3 regions of the Bacillus sp. M5A3_1b genome follow, and region 3 is predicted to be linked to each of the others. Evidence: riboswitches for the same ligand, from Rfam matches in the RefSeq annotation. Region 3 holds a riboswitch; each other region holds the start of a gene.
What was found. Region 3 has a riboswitch for thiamine pyrophosphate ahead of thiM (hydroxyethylthiazole kinase). Riboswitches for the same ligand answer to the same signal wherever they lie in the genome.

Region 1 (7,880 bases), on a different contig from region 3:
AGATAAATAAAAACCATTACTAATAATATTTGTTATTAGGGCACTTAATAGAAAGATGGCGTTATATATATGAGCAATTTTTTGTTTTAGTTGTACTTGAAAGGATTCCATCATAATTTCTAAAGCAACAAAAGTAATGATAATAGATAAAAATACAGTGTTTGTATTGTAAATGATTAAACAACAGATTAAACCTAAAAAGGCGAAGTATTCAATTAAGAGAGGTATATTGATATTGCGTTGCATACAATTTACCTAACTAAATATGGCAGTGGGTTTACTGCATTTGTTTTTTCAAAATTCCATTCTCCATTGTGTAATTCAAAATGAAGATGTTGCCCGTATGAATGACCTGTGTTTCCCATATGACCTACTAATTGTCCAGCTTGTACTTGATCACCAGCTTGTACAGTGCGATCTTTCATGTGTGCATAGACTGTCGTATATAATTTCCCGTTTATTTGATGGGCGATGAACACAACATTGCCATAGCTAGCTGAATAATATGATTTCACAACTTTACCTGCAGCTGCCGCCTGGATTGAGACATTACCTTGAGCTGCAATATCTATACCATAATGCATTTGTTCCCAGCGTATATCAAAGGTTGAGCTAATTCTTCCTTGAGTAGGGAATTTGAAAACTGCTGGAATGGAAGTAGTTTGAGCCGTTTGAGCTTGTGATTGATTTTGCATCACATAATGTTTTGCTACGTATCCGTATCCTGTGCCAAAACGAATTTTATACCAAGTTCCTACAGTTTCCACTACTTGTATTTGTGTACCATTTTGTAATGAACCAAGTAGTGCACTACTTGTACTAGCGTTGCCACGTACATTAAGTTTAGGTGTTGCAACTGTGTATTTCGTATTATTTTGAACTGTGATGCCTTTTACTAAAGGCTGTGAACCATTAGATACGAATGCTTTTTGTACGTAACCTGTTTTGCCATTATGTAAAATTTTATACCACTCGCCTTGTTCTTCTTGAATGGTAACGAATTTCCCATTTGGTAATACATCTAAAATTGAAGATTCTAAATTAGGTTCAGAACGAACGTTTAATGCATTGGCATTAACGATGTACTGATTATTAGATTGAAGTTTGTTTTTTAGTAGAATAGCATCTTTTTGTACGTAACCTACTTTATTATTAACAGATACTTTATACCAGCCATTAGTTGTTTCAAGTATGTTCACTTTCGTATTAAAGCGAATTGTATCAATTGAAGAGCTATTTGCGTTATCTTTTGTATGTAAGGCTACTTGATCGACTTTGACATATCCAGTTTTCACATTAGATAATTGTTCAGCGTTGGCTGTTTGTACATTTGTTTCTCCCATAGAAGGAAGTAAAGAGGCAATTGCGACAGTAGTTGCTGTTAAAGCAGTAGCTTTCATATTCATATAATAGAGACCTCCTCTAGTTGTATAGTTGTAATTTTATTATAGTATAAAGATATAATATAGTGGGTGTATTCACATAAATGTAATATGAAATCAATATAAAAATAAATTTTTCGAGGATAATAATTCCTTTTTATCCAATTAATTAGGATAATAATTTCTAACATAGAATATAAGTATTATATAGTTTTGTTATTTCGTTGACAATTGGGAAAATTAAAACAGTTGATGATGTCTTATTACGATGTTATACTGACAGTGTTAATTTCATAGTTTGCTAGGAGAGCTGGTGTTGCCAGCTGAGAGTAGGCCGTAAGCCTTTGATCCTTTTCATTACCTGATCTAGATTATGCTAGCGTAGGGAAGCAATTCGGACACTAATAATGAGTCCCCGTTTCTTTGCGTATAGAAACGGGGCTTTTTTGTTTGAAAATTTCATATTGAAACCACTAGGGGTGCTTGTTGTGCTGAGAGAGGAATAATCCTTAACCCTTACAGACCTGATCTAGGTAATACTAGCGAAGGGAAGTGGAACAACGAATAAATTATAATTTTATTTGCTGTAACCACTTCTTATTTAGAAGTGGTTTTTTATTTAGATATATAAATTGAAAGGGGATAGCGAAATGAAATTTTGCGATAGATTATTAGAAACTGTACAACCAGTTTGGGAGATGAGTCATAATCATCCGTTTGTAGTAGGTATGGGAGATGGCACATTAGAAAAAGATAAGTTTCAGTATTATATTATTCAAGATTATTTATATTTGTTAGATTATGCAAAGCTATATGCGATTGGTGTTGTAAAAGCAACGAATCCACAAGTAATGGGGAAATTTGCTGAACAAATTGATGGCATATTAAATGGAGAAATGACGATCCATAAACAATATGCAAAAAGACTTGGTATTTCTATAGAGGAGATAGAATCTGCAAAACCATCTGCTAAAAATTTAGCCTATACAAATTACATGATGTCTGTATCTCAAAATGGCACACTTGCGGAATTAATAGCAGCACTTCTTCCATGTATGTGGAGTTACTGGGAAATTGGAAAGCGTTTAAACGATATTCCTGGAGCAAGAGATCATGAGTTCTTTGGTGAGTGGATTCAAGGATATAGTTCAGAAGAATACGGTAGCCTTTGTATTTGGTTAATAGATTTATTAAATGAAATGGCAGTTGGAAAGTCTGACAAAGAGCTAGATCGATTAGAGGAGATATTCCTATATTCCAGTCGATTTGAATATTTATTCTGGGATATGTCCTATCGTAAGGAGATGTGGGGATTTGAGGAGCAAGAACATACTACAGTTTCATAATGTTTCTTTTCATTATGATGAGAAACCAATCATCAATGAATTAAATGCTTCTATACAAGATAAAGAGTTTGTAAGTATTATTGGACCGAGTGGATGCGGCAAAAGTACTCTATTTCGCCTTATTACAGGTTTAGAAGAAGCAAGTACGGGACAGATAGAGCTGACAGAAATAAAGAGCCATCCTGTAGGGTATATGCCCCAAAAAGATATGCTCCTGCCATGGAGAACGATTATTGAGAATGCTGCCCTACCGCTAGAGTGCCAAGGTGTACAGAAGAAAGAAGCACAAATAAAGGCAAAGGAACTGTTACATAAATTTGGCTTACAAGGGTATGAGACAAAATATCCGAAAGATTTATCTGGTGGTATGAGACAACGCGTATCTTTTATTCGAACTTTATTAACAGGCGGGGAGATATTGTTGTTAGATGAACCGTTTAGCGCGTTGGACGCTTTAACGAAGGCATCTTTGCAAGAATGGCTGTTTGAACAATGGAAAGAGTGGGAAAAAACAATTTTATTTATCACTCATGATGTGGAAGAAGCGTTGTTTCTTTCTAATCGAATTTTAGTAGTAGAGCAGCAACCGATAACTACTTTAACCGAGAGGGTTGTACCACTTGATTGTAATCGAATAAGAAAAGATTTATATAAGCCTGAAGTGTTAGCGCTTAAAGATGAGCTTCTTAGTATGTTACAAAGGCAGGTACTCGTATGATGAACCGGTTGAAGGAGCTATTACCTGCCCTTACACTTTCTAGTATTTTACTTGTCATGTGGGAAATTGGCGCAAGAATTGTAGACGAAATGTACATTTTACCGTCACCGTCTGCAATTGTGATGAAGATCTGGAAACTAAAAGATATATTATTTACAGTTCATTTGCCGGCAACCTTATCGGTCGTTTTAATAGGGGTGGCTATTTCTATCGTACTTGGGGTAGGGCTAGCGATGTTAATGAATGCGAGTAATTGGATGGAGAGAGCATTTTATCCACTATTAGTTGCCTCACAAACGATTCCGATTACAGCGCTTGCTCCGCTCTTCGTTTTATGGTTTGGATATACGATCTGGAGTAAGGTTGTTGTTACTGTTTTAATTACGTTTTTCCCAATTGCGATCAATACGTATGATGGACTACGCAGTACGAAAAAAGAATGGGAGGAGCTATTAGTTACGTATGGGGCAACGAAAAAAGATGTTTTTCTTAAATTAAAATTGCCGTCTGCTCTTCCTTATTTTTTCTCAGCTTTAAAAATTGCAGTTCCGCTTAGTGTAATTGGGGCAGCAATCGGTGAATGGCTCGGTGCACAAGCTGGGCTTGGTTATTTCAGTAAAAGAATGATGACGCAGTTAGACGGAGCAGGTGTATTTGCACCCATTGTATTGTTATCATTATTAGCTATTTTCTTCGTCATACTTATCTCAGTATTAGAAAAGAAATTTATTAGTTGGAGGAAGTATTCATGAAATTTTTAAAACGCATCTTTGTGTTGACATTATTCGTTGCAATGATTACTGGATGTTCTAGTAATTCTGTATCAGATAAGAATAAAAAAGAAAAAGAAATAACGGTCATGCTTGATTGGTACCCAAATGCGGTACATAGCTTTATTTATGCGGCGATTGAAAAAGGCTACTTTAAAGAAGAAGGAGTAAAGGTGAATATTAAATTCCCTTCCAATCCGACTGATCCATTAACTTTAGCAGCTGCAGGGAAAGTAACGGTTGGCTTATATTATCAGCCAGACGTTGTCATGGCAAAAGCAAATGAACAAATTCCAGTGAAATCAATTGGAGCTGTCGTACGTTCACCATTAAATCATGTTGTATCGCTGAAATCAGCAGGCATTCAATCGCCAAAAGATTTAGAGGGGAAAACAGTTGGCTATTCTGGAACACCTTTAAGTGAGATGTATTTAAAAACGATGGTAAAAGAAGCTGGTGGTAATCCAGAGACAGTGAAAATAGTCGATGTTGGCTTTGATTTAGTACCGGCACTAATTACGAAAAAAGTGGATGCGGTAACAGGGGCATATATTAACCATGAAGTACCTGTTATGCGTCATGAAGGTCATGAACCAGCATACTTTAATCCAGCTGATTACGGTGTACCAAACTATCATGAGCTTGTATTTGTAACAGGTGATAAAACGTTGAAAAAAGATAAAGAAGCGTTGCAAGCCTTCTTACGTGGTACGAAAAAAGGCTATGATTTCATGAAGAAAAATCCGGATGAAGCATTAAATATTTTATTAAATCATCAAGAAAAAGAAAACTTCCCGCTTGTACCAGAAGTTGAAAAAGAAAGTATGAAAATTTTATTAGAGAAGATGGAAACGAAAGATGAACCATTCTTATCGGATTCAAAAGAGTCATGGGAGAAACAAAATAAATGGCTGAAAGATAAAGGAATGACGAAAGAAATCGTTCCGGCCGATGAGTTATTCGAAAATATTTTAAAGTAGGCGAATGAATATGAAAAATGAGCTTCATGTAATCTCAAATGGTCACATGTCATTCGAAGAGTTAGTGAATGTAGCGATGCAAATTGAAAGTGAGATTGACTATTTGCATATTCGTGAGCGTGAGAAAAGTACGAAGGATTTGTATGAAGGTGTGGAAAGTCTTTTGAAGAAAGGCTTTCCGGCATCAAAAATAGTGATAAATGATCGAATTGATATCGCTATTTTATTAAACATTCCGCGCGTGCAGCTAGGATATCGAAGCGCAAATGTAAGGTCAGTGAAAGAAAAGTTTTCTTATTTGCATGTCGGCTATTCTGTACATTCTTTAGAAGAGGCAATCGATGCATTTAAGAATGGAGCGGATTCACTCGTCTATGGTCATGTATTTCCGACAGATTGTAAAAAAGGTGTGCCAGCGAGAGGGCTTGAAGAAGTTTCAGACATTGCAAAGTGTTTATCCATACCGATTACAGCAATTGGAGGAATCACCACGGAAAACACAGGGGATGTTCTTACTAACGGTGTCAGTGGTATTGCTGTTATGTCTGGGATTATAAGTAGTAGTAACCCGTATAGCAAAGCGAAATCTTATAAGGAATCAATAAGAAAGTGGGCGGAAAAACATGTGTAAGAAGTATGATGTAGCGATAATTGGCGGTGGTGTAATCGGTAGTTCAGTTGCACATTTTCTAGCAGAAAGAGGACATAAAGTAGCGATTATAGAGAAGCAAAGAATTGCATCTGAAGCCTCGAAAGCAGCCGCTGGTTTACTTGGGGTTCAGGCGGAATGGGATGCATATGACCCACTATTTGAACTTGCGAGAGAAAGCCGTGTTATATTTCCACAACTTGCAGCAGTTTTACGTGAAAAAACAGGCATCGATATTGGGTATGAAGAGAAGGGCATTTATCGCATTGCCCAAAATGAAGATGAGAAGGAAAGAATTCTTCACATTATGGATTGGCAGCAGAAAACAGGTGAAGATTCTTACTTTCTAACGGGAGACCTTTTACGAGAGAAAGAGCCGTGTCTATCTGAGTCAATTATAGGTGCTGTATATTATCCAAAAGATGGTCATGTTATTGCACCAGAGCTTACGAAAGCATTCGCACATTCCGCATCAATTTCGGGTGCTGATATATATGAACAGACAGAAGTGTTCGATATTCGTATTGAAAATAATAAAGTGACAGGGATTGTGACGAGCGAAGGTATTATAGCATGCGAGAAAGTTGTGATTGCGGGTGGTTCATGGAGCACGAAGTTACTAGGTTATTTTCACCGCGAATGGGGTACATATCCAGTTAAAGGAGAAGTAGTAGCGGTAAGAAGTAGAAAACCACTTTTAAAGGCGCCTATTTTCCAAGAAAGATTTTACATTGCCCCAAAGCGTGGTGGACGTTACGTAATTGGAGCAACGATGAAGCCTCATACGTTTAATAAAACAGTGCAACCAGAAAGTATTACTTCTATATTAGAGCGTGCTTATACAATATTGCCAGCTTTAAAAGAAGCAGAGTGGGAAAGCACATGGGCAGGATTAAGGCCACAATCAAATCACGAAGCTCCTTATATGGGAGAGCATGAAGAAATAAAAGGTTTATATGCTTGTACTGGACATTATCGAAATGGCATTTTATTAAGCCCGGTTTCTGGTCAGTATATAGCTGATTTAATAGAAGGAAAGCAGGAGAATCACTTGCTAGATTCATTGCTTTCTAAACCGGTTTAGAAAGGGGATGGAAGTTTGAATTTAAAAATTAATGGTAATCAAATGGAAGTGCCAGAGAGTGTAAAAACAGTGGCTGAGCTACTTACACATTTAGAGTTAGATAACAGAATTGTAGTAGTAGAGCGTAATAAAGATATTTTACAAAAAAATGATCATACAGATACATCTGTTTTTGATGGAGACCAAATTGAGATTGTAACTTTCGTAGGAGGCGGTTGATTATGTTAAACATTGGACCATTTTCATTTCATTCTAGACTTTTATTAGGAACAGGAAAATTCCCTGATTTTGATGTACAGCAAAAGGCAATTGATGTATCTGAAGCTGAGGTTTTAACGTTCGCAGTACGTCGTATGGATATATTTGATGCAAAGCAGCCTAATTTATTAGAGAAACTTGATGTGAAAAAATATAAGTTATTGCCGAATACAGCTGGAGCAAAAAATGCTGAAGAAGCTGTCCGTATTGCAAAATTAGCAAAAGCTTCGGGGCTTTGCGATATGATCAAAGTAGAAGTTATTGGTGATGATAGAACGTTATTACCTGATCCAGTAGAAACGTTAAAGGCATCTGAAATGTTACTAGAAGAAGGATTTATCGTACTTCCTTACACATCTGATGATGTTGTATTAGCACGTAAATTACAAGAACTAGGTGTACATGCAATTATGCCAGGAGCATCACCAATCGGTTCAGGACTTGGTATTGTAAATCCGTTAAATTTAAGCTTCATTATTGAACAAGCGACAGTACCAGTTATCGTTGACGCTGGTATCGGTAGTCCAGCTGATGCGGCATTTGCGATGGAATTAGGAGCGGATGGTGTGTTATTAAATACTGCTGTATCGGGAGCAAAAGATCCAATAAAAATGGCACAAGCAATGAAGTTAAGTATTGAAGCAGGACGATTAGGATTTGAAGCGGGGCGTATTGCACGTAAACGTTGTGCAA
Region 2 (7,880 bases), on a different contig from region 3:
CAAAGAATGACCGGTGATGGTGGACTTCATTTATTTATAGAGTTAGAAGAAAAAATTCATGCCCGTAGGCTTTTGCAAAAGTGTTATGAGCAAGGGGTTACATTTTCTCCTGGAGATGTATTTTATTCTGATGGAAGAGGAGCGAACACTTTTCGATTAGGATTTTCACGTCTGAAAGAAGAAGACATAGTTCGGGGAATCAAAATAATTGGTGATACAATAAAAAATGAAATTTGGAGTTGAGGAAATGAGAATTGGCGTTATTATGGGTGGAGTATCTTCTGAAAAACAAGTATCAATTATGACTGGAAATGAAATGATCACACATTTAGATAAAAGTAAGTATGAAATAGTTCCAATTACGTTAGATGAAAAAATGGATTTAATCGAAAAAGCGAAGGACATTGATTTTGCGCTGCTCGCATTACACGGAAAATACGGAGAAGATGGGACAGTTCAAGGCACGCTTGAAAGTTTAGGTATTCCTTATAGCGGGAGCAATATGTTATCTAGCGGTATATGTATGGACAAAAATATTTCGAAAAAGATTTTACGCTATGAAGGTATAGAAACACCCGATTGGATTGAACTTACAAAAATGGCGGATCTAAATCTTGATGAATTAGATAAGTTAGGATTTCCGTTAGTGGTAAAACCAAACTCTGGTGGATCAAGTGTTGGGGTAAAGATTGTATATGATAAAGATGAATTAATTTCAATGCTGGAAACTGTGTTTGAATGGGATTCTGAAGTAGTAATAGAGAAGTATATAAAAGGTGATGAGATTACATGTTCAATTTTTGATGGAAAACAGTTACCTATTATTTCAATCCGACATGCAGCTGAGTTCTTTGATTACAATGCAAAATATGATGATGTTAGTACAATTGAAGAAGTTATCGAACTTCCAGCTGAATTGAAGAAACGTGTAAACAAAGCGTCACTGGCTTGTTATAAAGCATTGAAATGCAGCGTTTATGCAAGGGTGGATATGATGGTAAAGGACGGAATTCCATATGTAATGGAGGTTAATACATTACCAGGGATGACACAAGCAAGCTTACTACCGAAAAGTGCAGATGCAGCTGGTATTCATTATAGTAAACTATTAGATATGATTATTGAAACTTCATTAAAAGTAAGAAAAGAAGAAGGGTTTTAAGAAGCGCTATCATGAATACTTTTGACAGTAACATGAAGTATGTTATGATGAATGCAATACGAAAATTAAATATTTATCCACTAGGGGGGCCTATTATAGGCTGAGATCAAATGAGAATTTGAGACTCTTAGTACCTGATCTGGTTAATACTAGCGTAGGGAAGTGGGAAGACATTACTATTTTATGAATAAATACTGTCAATTTCACTTTCTTTACGTTTGTAAAGAAAGTTTTTTTATTTTACAGATTTAATAACTGTGGGTAAATACTTAAATTTTATACTTTATTGGAGGGATTTAAATGACATTTTCACAATCATTACGTCAAGAAGTAGATTCAATTTGGGAAGCTAGTTTTCATCATCCTTTTGTAAAACAACTTGGTGAAGGAACGTTAGATTTAGCTAGTTTTCGCTATTACGTACTTCAGGATTCATATTATTTGAGTCACTTCGCTAGAGTACAAACTTTAGGAGCTGCAAAGGCTCTAGAATTAGAAACGACAGCTCGTATGGCACATCATGCTCAAAATACATACGAGGCGGAATTATCTTTACATGAGAACTTTGCGAAGAAACTAGGGATAACACAAGAAGAGAAAAATAATTTTATCCCTGCTCCAACTGCATACGCTTATACTTCACATATGTATCGTGCTGCGTATGAAGGACATTTAGGCGATATCATTGCAGCAATTTTACCTTGCTATTGGTTGTATTATGAAATTGGTGAACGTTTAAAAGAGTGTCAGCCAGAAGAGCCAATTTATAACGAATGGATTTCTGCTTATGGATCTGATTGGTTCAGAACATTAGTTGAAGAACAAATTACACGGTTAGATACAATAGCTGAAAAAGTGACAGAGGCAGATCGAAATCGAATGAAACAGCACTTTATTATTAGCAGTCAATATGAATATTCATTTTGGGAAATGGCCTATACTTTAGAAAAGTGGCCAGTCAATACAGAAATAAAAGATGTAATTGGATAATGAGTAGAGGTATTGTTATTCACAGGTATGAATAATACTTATGTATATGATTTCACAAAAGAAGTATCGCAAAAAGACGCATCGATCTAAGTGCGTCTTTTTTCAATTTATAAAAATGAGCCTATGGGAAAAATAACCTAAAAATAGGTATATGAACAAGGTACATTATCTAGTGATAGGTCATACTTTGTAGGTGTACGTATTGAACTTAGTTGATAGCGCTATTTCTACTTAGATTTAACGAACAGAAATATAGGAAAGTATTGAAAAGGTTGAAGTTTATAAACGGAGGTCATGAAAATGAATCAGTTTCAACAAGAACTACAAGCGTTAAGCCTTAATGATTACCAGCCTGGAAATATCGTGTATTGGGACCAACAAAACCAATATCCATATTACTATATTGAAGATGCTGTTCGTCGCTGTGGAGGTTGTGGTGGTCGTTGTGGAGGTTGTGCAGGTCGCTGTGGTGGATTTCGTTGTGGTGGATTCCGTTGTATTGGTTGCTTTGGTTGTTTTGGTTGTGGGGGCTGCGGAGGTTGTGGTGGCTGTGGTAGTTGTTCAAATTGTTTTAGTGGTTTTAATGGTACTACTGATACAACTGGTACTATTGTAACATATGAATATTGATAAGAGAAAAAAGGAATCCATTAGTGAAGCATTATATAATTTTTATTAAAGAATTTAATAAAAACATATGTAGCATTCAAGTGAAAGAATGATATTTAGATTTTTAGTTGTAAATCAAGATAAGATATATAAAGCAATGACTAGACTTAAAACCTAATCATTGCTTTTTTATATTTTTACCATCAAATAAGGAATCTGTTGCTTCTAGTTAGTGGGTAGCAAAAGAAATTATTACAGCTATGTAAGGTTAATGTAATGTTAATCGATAGTAAATGAAGATACTTGAGTGTATTTTAAATAAGATTTAAAAGAACTGTTTATTTTTAAAATATTGGGGTAAGTAAAATTATATTAGGAAGTGTATTAAAATGATTGAACTTAAATCTATTATCCATTCGTACAAACTAAAGAGAAAAATAGCAAGGGATTTATACGGAAACAGAGATGAATTGACACTGTTATTAAATGAATTTAATAAAATGAAACACACAGTAACATGTGAAAAAAAGAAAAATAATATATTATCTCGTTTACAATTAAGTTATCAACATATGAAATTAGATAAACGGTATCCTCTTCCAATTACTTTTAATAGTAAATTATTGGATCAATTAGAAAAAGAATCTCTTTATTCTATTGAGGAAGGTATAGCATGTCTACAATTAATGTTAGATATGAATTATGAGAAAATAAAACAATATGGATCGAGTACAAGTAGGTCATTTGTTCCATTATCGCAGTCTTCCATTTGTCTTGCTGATTGTATTTGCATAACTGGATTTGTATTAGGATTACTAGGTGCAATTACATTTGGGGGATTAGTTTTATCTGTATGTTCAATTACATAAAGGTTGATATTTGCAAGAAGGGCACCGACTTAAGGTATTCTTTTTTAGTTTTAATGTAAAGTTATTGTATTAAAATAAAGATTTTAGGGGTGCTGTATAAGCGATTAAATGTCATTCATGATGAAAAAGATGCTCTTCGAAAAGAGTTAAGTGAAGTATCAAAAAAATGAACAAAATAGTTATTTTAATAAAATAAGGGGAGATCAGGGGAGTGAAAAGAAAAGAACCCTCTATTTAAAGAGTTCTTCTGGTGATTTAATCTATTACTTGCACTCATGGTAATATTCATCGTACGAATCATTCTTATCATTGCAACAGATGCAAAAAGTTTTTTTGACCAAAATATCAATAAAATCAAGGATTTCAGTATTATTAGTGAGGGTAAGACTTTGGAAATCTTCTACTTGAAATACTCTTGTTTCATCTGGGACAAGGGTGGCGATAATTGGTGTGGGGGACCTTCTTGTTCGAATAGTTACTTCAATCGAGCTAACATCACTGGCAACAGATATTTGAATTAATGTTTTATTGTGGTTATTGGTGAAATCTTCAAAAGCAGTTCTTGTAGTGTTAGCTGGTACGTTGAAATTTAAAGCTGTATTCGAACCAGTTATTGTATAGGTTTTGATAAAACAGTTATCTTTTTGATGGTGAGAATACGATTGTTTTTTATAATACTTTTTACCACCTTTATAAAAATAATCAGCCATATGAATTTATAGCTCCCTTCTTTTTGATGTTTATATAGTCTATTTAATAAAGCGAAGTAGTGCTTGTACAAAATTATAAAATTCGCTCTCGTAATTACTTGAAAATGTTATTTGAAAATTAAAGAGCGCCATCCAAGGCGCACTCGGATAAAACCTAATATTGAAAAAGAATACCACATGATATCGTATGTATGCTTCTAAGGGGTGTGCGGATTTAATATAAAATAGATATTTGAATGAAATGAAGAGTAACCCATGTTTATTAATGAATATATATAGTGAGCAGGCTCATAGTTGAGGAACGGGATTTTAGTGATTTCTAATGTGAAAAGAGAGCCAGGGGGCCCCCTTTAATAGTTATTGGATTCGCTAGAAAAACGAAAAGCTTCAGATATATTAATGTATTAAAAATTTTGTGAACATGAAGTACAAGGTCCACCAGTAGGTTGGAATACAACATTATCAACAAAAGCTGTTGCGCCTTCTCCACCCGTAGCTAAGTTTTGGAAACTAATACATGCTGTAGTTACATCAGCAGGTATACACACAACAAGGGTATAATGTTGGAAGGCAGCTTGTTGTTGAGGTGCAACAGGTACAATGTGCGGAATGTTTAATGGTCCAAGTGTTGTAGGGTTAGGAGGACATCCTTGACCAAGTTCTGGAAACGATACAGAAGCAACAAGGAGTGCTCCGTCTCTTATATCCCCAGCAAAAGAAAGGGTAAAGCAACAACCTTCGCCCACATCAACAGATTGGGTCATAATTCCTCCAGGTCCAATAGAAACAGCTAAAGCACTCAAGGTTCCATTTGGAAGAAAACGACCGCTGTGCGCATTTGGAAATCCTACTTCTGAAACATTTCCCGTTACAATCCATCCTGGAACTGGAGTACCTGGTGTTGCAGGTTCATCAAATCCAGGGTTATCAAGAACATTCGTACATGGGCAACATGCCGTAGCAGCTGGTCCTGTAGCCCCGGTTGGTCCTGTAGCCCCGGTTGGTCCTGTAGCCCCGGTTGGTCCTGTAGCCCCGGTTGGTCCTGTCGGCCCAGTCGGTCCAACTTGAGGTGGGGGTACAGGGGGGAGAAAACAATCACATGGAATATGAAATTTCTTTTTAAATTCACTCATTTTTACACCATCCTTATCACTTATTCACCCACTTACACACTACAACTTATGAATTGGTTAACACACAAGTATAAGAAAAAGGCCCTTGAAAATTAAAATAAATAAAAAAATAAGCCCTTATGTCACAAATATAAACCCATTCCATAATATATAAGGAACATGGGTTCACTCCAAAAATCTTTTAATATATATATGAAGATTCGATTCCTGAATCAATACAGTTGAACCTGTTTCTCCTGTTGCTTCTGTTGGTAAAGTGAATGACGAAAAATAGATAGAAGTGTTGAATCGATTAAACTTGATTTAATAGCAGTTCCATGTAAAACAATATTTTCTTCATTCATTCCTTTACCTCTTATGATTGCTCGTCATAGGAGGTAAAGGTAGCAAAAAGCAAATCATGAAGTTGGAATGCCATTATCTAGAAGTGTAAGGATTGTTAAGAGGAATTAAAGAATGTATCGAAGTGAATGAAAAATGCAAGAAGAATTATACGATCATAGTGGTTAGATAATATATGATGGTGAATGGGTTGAAATGGACAAGCAGTTTTATTTTATAAATTAAACAAAAATTTCAATTGATAAGTATTCAAAAATCAAAAAAGAGCACTTAATAAAGTGCTCTCGTGACGAGATTCATTTTGTAACGACTATTTTATAAAGAAAGGAACGCAGAATATTATATGTGCGTACAGTCAATTGAGTTCTTTTTTTACAAACAAAGTGCAGCTAGCAAAAGCTAACTGCTCGTTCTAAAGGTGACAATCTAGATATGTAAATATAGTCTGGCCAAAAAAGGAGAACTATTCAAGTAAGTAGATCGAACGGAGAGGAACCGTATCGTATGAATCAATTGTTATTTTTTGAAGACATCGATGAAAAGGAGATACGAAGACTTGTGGTGAAGGAGCTGAAAAACTACAAAGCATTGTACGTCCGGATGAAAAATCAAGAAGAACAGGCTCGAGCGGGGGGGGCATCGTTCTTTTTCCTAAAATGAAAGGTGACGAAAAGAATCATGAGATACGTGTTAAACAAATTGAACGGACGTTGTAACATCTCTTGATGAAGAGGAACGTAGGATAATTGAAATGAAGTACTTAGGGAATCGAAAGGTTAAAGATTCGTTTGTGTACAACGAATTTATGATAAAGCGTGATCCGTTTTATCATAAAGAAAAAAGTGATATTCAGTTGATAGCTACAGCTGTGGGGATTATATAAACTTAGTTTTGAGGTATCGGAAATGGGATTCTAGTATTTTGTAATGTTGTATAGATTGGTTAAGATGAGGTTGTTCCGCTTTACATGTTATATTATTTCCCTGCCCTGCCAATTGGTAGGGTTTTTTCATTCTATTAAAAATAATAATAGCTCGTCCAAACCTTTTAAATCTATCTTACATAGTATGTAGTAATAAATTTAAAAGGGGGAAACTAGTATGTCTTATTCCTACTATGATCATTGTAAGGATAACAAAAAGAAATATCATGATTGTCATAAAAGTAGTAAGAGTTATGACAAATGTGATAAAAAACATGATGAAAAGCCTTGGGTTAATGTAAAAGTGAATTGTTGTTCTGATGATAACCAATACAATCTTGTAAGAGCATCTGCTTTTAGAGCTGTGAGCACAGTTAATCAGATTGTGCCAGCAAATACTTTTGTAAAAGTCTTATTCCAAAATGAACAATTTGATTTAGCAAATGAATATAACCCTGCAACATCCATTTTTATACCAAAGACAAGAGGTGTTTATTCTGTTATTGGAACAATTGCGTTCATTCCCAATAATCTAAACGTAAACTATAGAGCGCGGGTAGAAATTCGAGTTAATGGAAATCCAGCAATTGCAATAGATAATGATTTTTTTGGTCCAATAAACTTTGCTAATGTTGTTGCCGTTTCATCAATAATTCAATTGAATGCTGGGGATGTAGTCGAGGTTTTTGCACAAAGTAGCGTAGCTGGAGTTATCTCTACTGTAGAAAATAGTACGCATTTTGAAGCTGCAAGATTTCCGTCTCCAACAGAATAAGTGATATGAAATCCATCAGTAATCTTATCTAAGTAAAGTCACTAATTTATATTTGACCTGCATAAATGCAGGGCTTTTTTTCGATAAAAAGGGAACGTTTCCGGGGATTTCTCAAAACAGAATCAATATTACTCTATATCTATACAGTTCTTTGAAAGAAGAATAGTGTGGGGATAGCGTAGCCCCTTTATCAAAACGTTACCGGAGAACGGGCAAGGGCGGTAAGAATCCGCAAGAAGGACGAAAAGATCAATTGAATTTATATAGTCAGCCACGATGTGTGAGTGTCGTGGCTTTTGTGTTTCTTATTGAACCTGGTATATTTGCTGGGGTGATTGGTGATATAAACGTTTGATATACAGGTGCTT
Region 3 (7,880 bases):
ATAAGGATACAACGTATTGGAAAACACGCAAAATTGTAGGTGCGACAATTGCTTATAATGATAAGAACATAACGTTTTACTCTTGCCACCTCGGTTGGTGGAATGATGAAGAAGAATCATTCAAAGATCAAGTTAATCGTTTGATGGGGCGTGTAGATAGTAATGAACTTTCCTTCTTAATGGGTGATTTTAATAATAACGCCCGTTTACAAGGTGAAGGTTATGAATATATGATGCAAAAAGGTTTGTATGACACATATGAACTAGCAATAGAGAAGGATGAAGGAACAACTGTCCAAGGTGAGATTGCTGGTTGGGATGAAAATAAACATAACTTACGAATCGATCTAATATTGTGTAACCAAAGTGAAAAAGTTCGTTCTTCAAAAGTCATTTTTAATGGTACGAACAGAAATGTAATTTCAGATCATTTCGGTGTAGAAGTACAAGTAGATATATAATAGAAGAAATCCTCACAGATGATGAAAAGCTGTGAGGATTTTTTTGAGGAATACAAGTATTTCCAAGAGAAAATACTTGTATTTTTTATGACATTTCCTATATATTTGTTATTATTGAATGTAAAACTAATTTGGTCATTTTGTATGCATACTTTTTTTACTTCGTTATATAATGAAGTAAGTGAAATATTTAATGGGAAAAATAGTGTATTTTCGTTTAATCCACGATGTAGAAAGTGATATAATTGCAAAATGTATGTATCATTTTCTAAAGAAGGAAAAATATATAATTAGGTGATAAATTCTATGAAACAAATTTGGCGTATTTATAAGACAGATTTACGGAATGTAGCTAAACATTGGGCTGCAATTGTTATTGTTTTAGGATTAATGATTTTACCATCGTTATATGCATGGTTTAACATTAAAGCTTCTTGGGATCCTTATGGAAATACAAAAGAGGTTCCCATTGCCGTTTCTAACCAAGATGCAGGCTCTAATTTAAGAGGGAAAGATATCAATATCGGGGACGAGATTGTAGATTCTCTAAAGAAAAACAAGAATCTTGGTTGGAAATTTGTAGACCAAAAGCAGGCGATTTACGGAGTTGAGCGTGGGGATTATTATGCAAGTATTACAATCCCAAAAGACTTCTCTGAAAAAATTGCAACTGTTCTGGATGAAAATCCACAAAAGCCAGAACTTGATTACTATGTAAATGAAAAAGTAAATGCGATTGCACCGAAAATTACAGCAAAAGGTGCATCAGGTATTACAGAAGAAATTAGTAAAAACTTCGTTAAAACAGCGAACGGTGAGATTTTTAAAATCTTCAATGACCTTGGAATCGATTTAGAAACAAACTTACCAAGTATCGAGAAAGTAAAAGACCTTGTCTTTAAGTTAGAAGCGCAGTTCCCAGAAATGAATACACTGATGGATAAGGCGTTAGATGATGCGACTCGAGCAGAGGATGTAGTAAAAGTAGCGCAGAAAGAATTGCCGGTTGTAGAGAGTGTTATTAATGATGGTCAGGATACACTTAAGAGCTTAGATGCATTCTTTGCGAGAAACGATGAAACATTGAATCGTGCTCCAGGAACTATTAAGAATAATTTAATTGCAATGCAAACAGGTTTGAATAGTGCGGCGGCGATTACGGATTTCTTAAAAAATCCATCTTTTGATTTCAATATGGCACTTCCAGATCCATCTAAATTCCCAGTGTTACCTAATATAACTATTCCACAGATACCAGAATTACCGCAGGTGAATGGTCAATTATATAAAGATATAGCTAAAAATATTGATCAAACTGTAAATAATGTATTCGGCTCAATACGTGTTGGAACAACTTATGCACAGGGAGTTATAAACGGGTTACAAAATGGTAATTTTGATCCAGAAAAAGCGAAACAAGATCTTAATAAGGTTTCTGAGAATCTTCAAGGTCGTGTGGATAGTGTTTCATATGTAATTGATATCTTTACTAAATTTAAAGAATCCGCACCAACTGATTCTGGAAAAGACTTCTTCCAAAAACGAATAGATAAATTAACGAATCTTAAATCAGCTATCGAAAATGCAAATGGCGGCGTTAAAGATATCGCTAATATTATAGGTACAGGGCAAGAAGTGAAACAAGATGTAAGAGATGCTACTAATCAAAAGTTAAATGCAATAAATAATTTAGTAAACCAAGCGGAGGCAGATTATAATGCGACGTTTGTAGCGGATTTTGAAAAAGCGGTAAGTACGGCTGAACAATTAAAAGATAAAGCTGGAAATGCACAACAGAATTTAAATCAAGAAATAAAAAAAGTTAACGAGATATTAGACAATGGTAGAGAAGGCTATGATCAGGCTGTAAATAATTACAGCAGATTAAAAACAGAGCTTGAAAAAGCTAGAGAAGACTTAAGTAATAAAGGTGTTAACGGACTAGATTCTACAAAAGTAGCTTTAAATGATTTAAATGGCCAGTTCAAAGCCGGGCTAAATTTAGTTAACGATATGATTCCTGTTATGGAAAATACGAATAAAGTTTTAGCAGATGTAAATAGTGATAAGAACACGAATAACATGATTTCTAAATTGAATAAAGTAAAAGATGGTCTTCAAAAAGGAATCGATTTAACTGATAAAGGAATTGACGCTATTAATAAAGGTCAAAAACCAGCGGCAGATGTTATTGAGAGTATTAATGAAGTATCTAAAAATGTTTCGGGTCAAATAGGTGACATCTTAGCTAAGTACGATTCAGAAATCGTTCCAAACTTTAATGAAGCAATTGCTCGTACAAAAGAGATGTCGAAAAACACATCTCAAATTTTAAAAGAAGCAGACAAAAAGCTTCCAGATGTTAAAAAGCTACTAGAAGATTCATCAAAAGGCTTAGTAGACGGTAAAAAGAAATTAACAGACATTAAGGCTGACATGCCGGAGACTGAGAAAAAGATTAAAGACTTAGCAAATAAAATTCGTGATTTTGAATCTGAAGAGGATATAAAAGACATCATACGCTTATTGAAAAATGATGTTGAAAAGCAAAGTGATTACTTCGCGAATCCAGTAAATTTAAAAGAGAATAAGTTATTTGCGATGCCAAACTATGGTTCAGCGATGTCACCATTCTATACAGTGCTTGCATTATGGGTAGGCGCATTATTAATGGTTTCATTATTAACGGTAGAAGTGCATGAAGAAGGCGCGAATTATAAGAGTCATGAAATTTACTTCGGACGTTTATTAACATTCTTAACGATAGGTCTTTCACAAGCGTTTATCGTATCGATGGGAGATATATTCTTACTCGGTACGTACGTAGTCGATAAGTTCTGGTTTGTATTATTTAGTTTATTTATTGGCGGGGTCTTCGTTTGTATCGTATACTCACTCGTTTCTATTTTCGGAAACGTTGGGAAATCGATGGCGATCATTTTACTTGTACTGCAAGTAGCAGGATCGGGCGGAACATTCCCAATTCAAATGACACCAGCGTTTTTCCAAGCACTTTATCCGTTCTTACCATTCACATACGCAATTAGTGCAATTCGTGAAACAGTGGGTGGAATGCTTTGGGATATAGTAACTAGAGATTTACTTGTGTTAAGTGCTTTCGTAGTAGTTATGATTGTAGCTGCGTTATTACTGAAAACACCAATTAACAAATCGAGTGAAAAGTTTGTTGAGAACGCAAAAGGAAGTAAAATTATTCATTAATAATAAAAGGTTCCTACCGAGAGTGGTAGGAACCTTTTTGTTTAATCAAATTTTAATTTCTTTAAAGCTTCTGCGAACGGATTATTTAATGGTTCTTCTTCTTTTTTCTGTTGTTTCATATATTTTTGAACGTCACGCTTATCAGCCTTGCTTCCAGATTCCTTTTTACGTCTTTCTTGGAATGTGGATAATTTCTCGCGATAGCCACATTTACATGCAAAGGTTTGTCCCGCACCTTCACCACGTAATTCTAACTTCTTCTTACATTGCGGACAACGAGCGTTTGTTGTACGAGATACGTTTTTACGATGACCACATTCACGGTCTTGGCAAACGAGCATTTTTCCTTTTTTGCCGTTTACCTCTAGCATTGGTTTACCGCAATCTGGACAAGACTTCGTTGAAATGTTGTCATGTTTATATTTTTTATCACTCGATTTTATTTCAGCAACAATTTCTTTCGTATAGTTCTTCATTTCTGAAATGAATACTTCTTTCTTTAATTTTCCTTTAGCGATAGCTTCTAACTTTTGCTCCCATTCGCCAGTTAGTGTAGGAGATTTCAGTTCTTCTGGCACTAAATCAAGTAACTGACGGCCTTTTGAAGTAATATGAATATCTTTACCACGTTTTTCAAGTAAGAACGAATTGAATAACTTGTCGATAATATCAGCACGCGTTGCTACAGTACCTAATCCACCAGTTGACTTTAACGTATCAGCAAGTTGTTTATTTTGCGTATCCATATATTTCGTAGGATTCTCCATTGCTGAAAGTAAAGTCGCCTCATTAAAACGTGCAGGTGCTTTCGTTTGCCCTGATGTTTGCATAATTAACTTTACAGTTAATGTATCGCCTTTTTCAATGTGAGGTAGAAGTTGTTCTTTTACGTCATCAGTTACATCATCATCTTCAAAGCGATTTTCATATACTTCTTTCCAACCGGCATGTAGAATAGTTTTTCCACGTGCGATGAACGTTTCATTGCCAACTTTTGTGCGTAACGTTAGTTGCTCGTATTCGAATGCTGGGAATAAAACGGCTAAGAAACGTTTTACAACTAAATCATAAATTTTACGTTCTTTATCTGTGAAGGCTGAGAAGTTAACGTATCCTTCTGTCGGAATAATTGCGTGATGATCACTTACTTTACTATCATCAACAAATGACTTATTAGACTTGATAGGCTTTTGTAATACTTTATGTGCTAAAGGACGGTACTCTCCAACGCCACATGCTTTTAGACGCTCTGGAAGTGTCCCAACGATATCAGATGAAATATAGCGTGAATCTGTACGAGGGTATGTTAGCACTTTGTGTTGCTCATACAATTTCTGCATAATGTTTAATGTTTCTTTCGCAGAGTAACCGAATTTTTTATTGGCATCACGTTGCAATTCAGTTAAATCGTAAAGACCAGGAGAGAATGACTTCTTCTGTTTTTTATCAATTTCCACAACAGTAGCATTATGCTTATCTAAACCTTTTACGATACCATCAATTTTTTCTTTATTAAAACTGCGGCTATTACCATTTGCATCTTGCCAAGTTAGTTTTAACTGATTCGTTGTTTGTGCTTCGATACCGTAGTAAGTTTGAGCTTTGAAGTTCTTTATTTCATCTTCACGATTAGCGATCATAGCGACAGTAGGTGTTTGTACACGGCCGCAATTCAGCTGGGCATTAAAGCGAGTCGTTAAAGCGCGAGTCGCGTTAAGACCGATGTACCAGTCAGCTTCTGAACGTGCGACAGCCGAAGCGTATAAATTGTCATATGCTTTACCTGGTTTTAAATTTGCGAAGCCATCTTTAATTGCTTTGTCAGTAACAGATGAAATCCATAAACGCTTAATAGGCTTCTGTATTTTAACTTTATCGATAATCCAACGTGCGACTAATTCGCCTTCACGTCCAGCATCTGTCGCTACAATAATTTCATTTACATCTTTTCTAAGAAGTTGGCTTTTTACAGCGTTAAACTGTTTCCCTGTTTGTTTAATAACGGTTAGTTTTAAACGCTCGGGTAGCATCGGTAAATCTTCTAAATTCCACTTTTTATATTTCACATCATAGCTTTCTGGATCTGCTAATGTAACGAGATGACCTAAAGCCCAAGTTACAATATATTTACTACCTTCAAGGTAGCCATTTCCTTTTTTATCGCACTTAAGTACACGCGCAATATCTCGTGCAACGGAAGGTTTTTCAGCGATTACAACGCTTTTTGACATATTAAAAACATCCTTTCAAATTTCCATACGTTAACTATAGCATACATCTTCTTGAGATTCAGTTTCGCTCCAGATTTGAACGTTTTTTAGTGGTATGAACAAAAATTGTTTGAAATCAAATGATGGTGATAGAACATAATCTACACGAGGATGAGACTATGAAAAATAGATACTTATTTATCCCGCATTAACAGGCAGTAAGACCCCTGCCTCAAAATTCAGCAGAAGCAAAGAAGTTAGGTAGGGGATCAACTGCCCATAAAAGCCCGATTGGTTCAACTAATAATCAGTGGGGGATGAACAAAACCCCCACTGATTAAAGTTTCACTTTATTATGCGTATTGTTTTATCAGTTGCTTCTATATGAAATAGAAAAGTAAAGAACTTGTTATTTTACTAGAATAAGAGTAGACTTTGAAGTAGATGAATAATAAGCACATGGGAGTTTGTGGATGCAAACTGAGAGTATGACTAATCCGTCATTGACCATTTGAACCTGTTGGATAATGCCAGCGTAGGGAGAGTGTAAAAGCACATGTTCAGGCACTTTGCGTACGCGCAAAGTGCCTTTTTGTGTATCTCCCATCACTATAGTTAGGGGATGAGAAGGATGAATATGAAAGAAATTAGTAAAGTAGTGGATTTGGTGAGAGAATCTAATCCGCTCGTTCATAATATTACAAATGTTGTTGTAACAAACTTTACAGCTAACGGTTTGTTAGCGTTAGGGGCATCGCCTGTAATGGCGTATGCAAAAGAAGAAGTAGCAGAAATGGCTAGCATTGCTGGAGCATTAGTATTAAATATGGGGACACTCCGTCCTGAAGAAGTAGAAGCGATGTTACTTGCGGGTAAATCAGCAAATGTGAACAATGTACCAGTACTGTTTGATCCAGTTGGTGCAGGAGCAACATCGTATCGAACAGAAGTTGCGAGGTATATTCCGACTGAAATCGAGTTAGCGATTATTCGCGGGAACGCAGCTGAAATAGCGAACGTTATTAATGAGAGCTGGGAAATTAAAGGGGTAGACGCCGGTGTTGGAAATGGCAATGTTGTAAGTATTGCAAGGCAGGCAGCGGATGAATTAAATACAGTAGCGGTGATTACTGGAAAAGAAGATGTTGTTACAGATGGAGAGCGAACGATTCTTATTCGAAATGGTCACTCTATTTTAACGAAGGTTACGGGAACTGGTTGTTTACTAACTTCTGTAATAGGAGCATTTGTAGCAGTAGAAAAGGATTATGTAAAGGCAGCAGTAGCGGCATTAACGTTTTATGGTGTAGCTGCGGAACTGGCAGCTGCTAAGACAGTGGAAAAGGGACCTGGTAGTTTCCAAATTGAATTTTTAAATCAGTTAGCGAATACTACTTCAGGTGATATTGAGAAGTACGGGAAGATTGAGATTATATAGTAAGGAGGGGAACTAGATGCCCTGTATTACAAAGGCTGACATGTCCAGGTTGTTATCAGTATATTTTATAATGGGAAGTAACAATTGTGCGAAAGAGCCGCTACAAGTATTGAGAGATGCACTCGAAGGCGGTATAACAATTTTTCAATTTCGTGAAAAGGGAGAAGGCGCTTTAACAGGAGAGGAACGCATTTGTTTCGCAAAAGAACTACAAGCAACTTGTAAGGAGTACGGTGTACCGTTCATCGTAAATGATGATGTGGAACTAGCTCTCGAGTTAGATGCTGATGGCGTGCATGTTGGACAAGATGATGAAGGGATTACTTCTGTTCGTGAAAAAATGGGGGATAAAATTGTTGGTGTATCTACACATACAATTGAAGAAGCACGCTGGGCAATTGAAAACGGAGCTGATTATTTAGGTGTTGGCCCTATTTTCCCAACGAGTACGAAAAAAGATACGAAAGCTGTGCAAGGAACGAAAGGCTTAGCTCATTTTAGAGAGCAAGGAATTACAATACCGATTGTCGGGATTGGTGGCATTACAAT

Region 1: another riboswitch for thiamine pyrophosphate. It lies ahead of tenA (thiaminase II); the one in region 3 lies ahead of thiM (hydroxyethylthiazole kinase).
Region 2: another riboswitch for thiamine pyrophosphate. It lies ahead of tenA (thiaminase II); the one in region 3 lies ahead of thiM (hydroxyethylthiazole kinase).

Annotation. Positions count from the first base shown of each region.
Region 1 covers NZ_JBKEZY010000007.1:285,097-292,976, reverse strand. Annotated here, with positions in the region: gene ACLBWW_RS21225 (hypothetical protein) at 1-246, opposite strand, end outside; gene ACLBWW_RS21220 (SH3 domain-containing protein) at 252-1,406, opposite strand; TPP riboswitch at 1,676-1,787, shown strand; TPP riboswitch at 1,848-1,950, shown strand; gene tenA (thiaminase II) at 2,033-2,728, shown strand; gene ACLBWW_RS21210 (ABC transporter ATP-binding protein) at 2,697-3,446, shown strand; gene ACLBWW_RS21205 (ABC transporter permease) at 3,446-4,198, shown strand; gene ACLBWW_RS21200 (ABC transporter substrate-binding protein) at 4,195-5,196, shown strand; gene tenI (thiazole tautomerase TenI) at 5,207-5,827, shown strand; gene thiO (glycine oxidase ThiO) at 5,820-6,929, shown strand; gene thiS (sulfur carrier protein ThiS) at 6,945-7,148, shown strand; gene thiG (thiazole synthase) at 7,151-7,880, shown strand, end outside.
Region 2 covers NZ_JBKEZY010000006.1:289,311-297,190, reverse strand. Annotated here, with positions in the region: gene pdxR (MocR-like pyridoxine biosynthesis transcription factor PdxR) at 1-243, shown strand, start outside; gene ddlB (D-alanine--D-alanine ligase) at 248-1,162, shown strand; TPP riboswitch at 1,235-1,340, shown strand; gene tenA (thiaminase II) at 1,463-2,152, shown strand; gene ACLBWW_RS18900 (heterocycloanthracin/sonorensin family bacteriocin) at 2,453-2,782, shown strand; gene ACLBWW_RS18895 (homoserine dehydrogenase) at 3,151-3,630, shown strand; gene ACLBWW_RS18890 (exosporium protein D) at 3,894-4,340, opposite strand; gene ACLBWW_RS18885 (collagen-like protein) at 4,745-5,473, opposite strand; gene ACLBWW_RS18880 (hypothetical protein) at 6,320-6,475, shown strand; gene ACLBWW_RS18875 (hypothetical protein) at 6,916-7,512, shown strand.
Region 3 covers NZ_JBKEZY010000012.1:93,772-101,651, forward strand. Annotated here, with positions in the region: gene ACLBWW_RS25120 (endonuclease/exonuclease/phosphatase family protein) at 1-461, shown strand, start outside; gene ACLBWW_RS25125 (YhgE/Pip domain-containing protein) at 768-3,683, shown strand; gene topB (DNA topoisomerase III) at 3,725-5,914, opposite strand; TPP riboswitch at 6,343-6,452, shown strand; gene thiM (hydroxyethylthiazole kinase) at 6,516-7,331, shown strand; gene thiE (thiamine phosphate synthase) at 7,348-7,880, shown strand, end outside.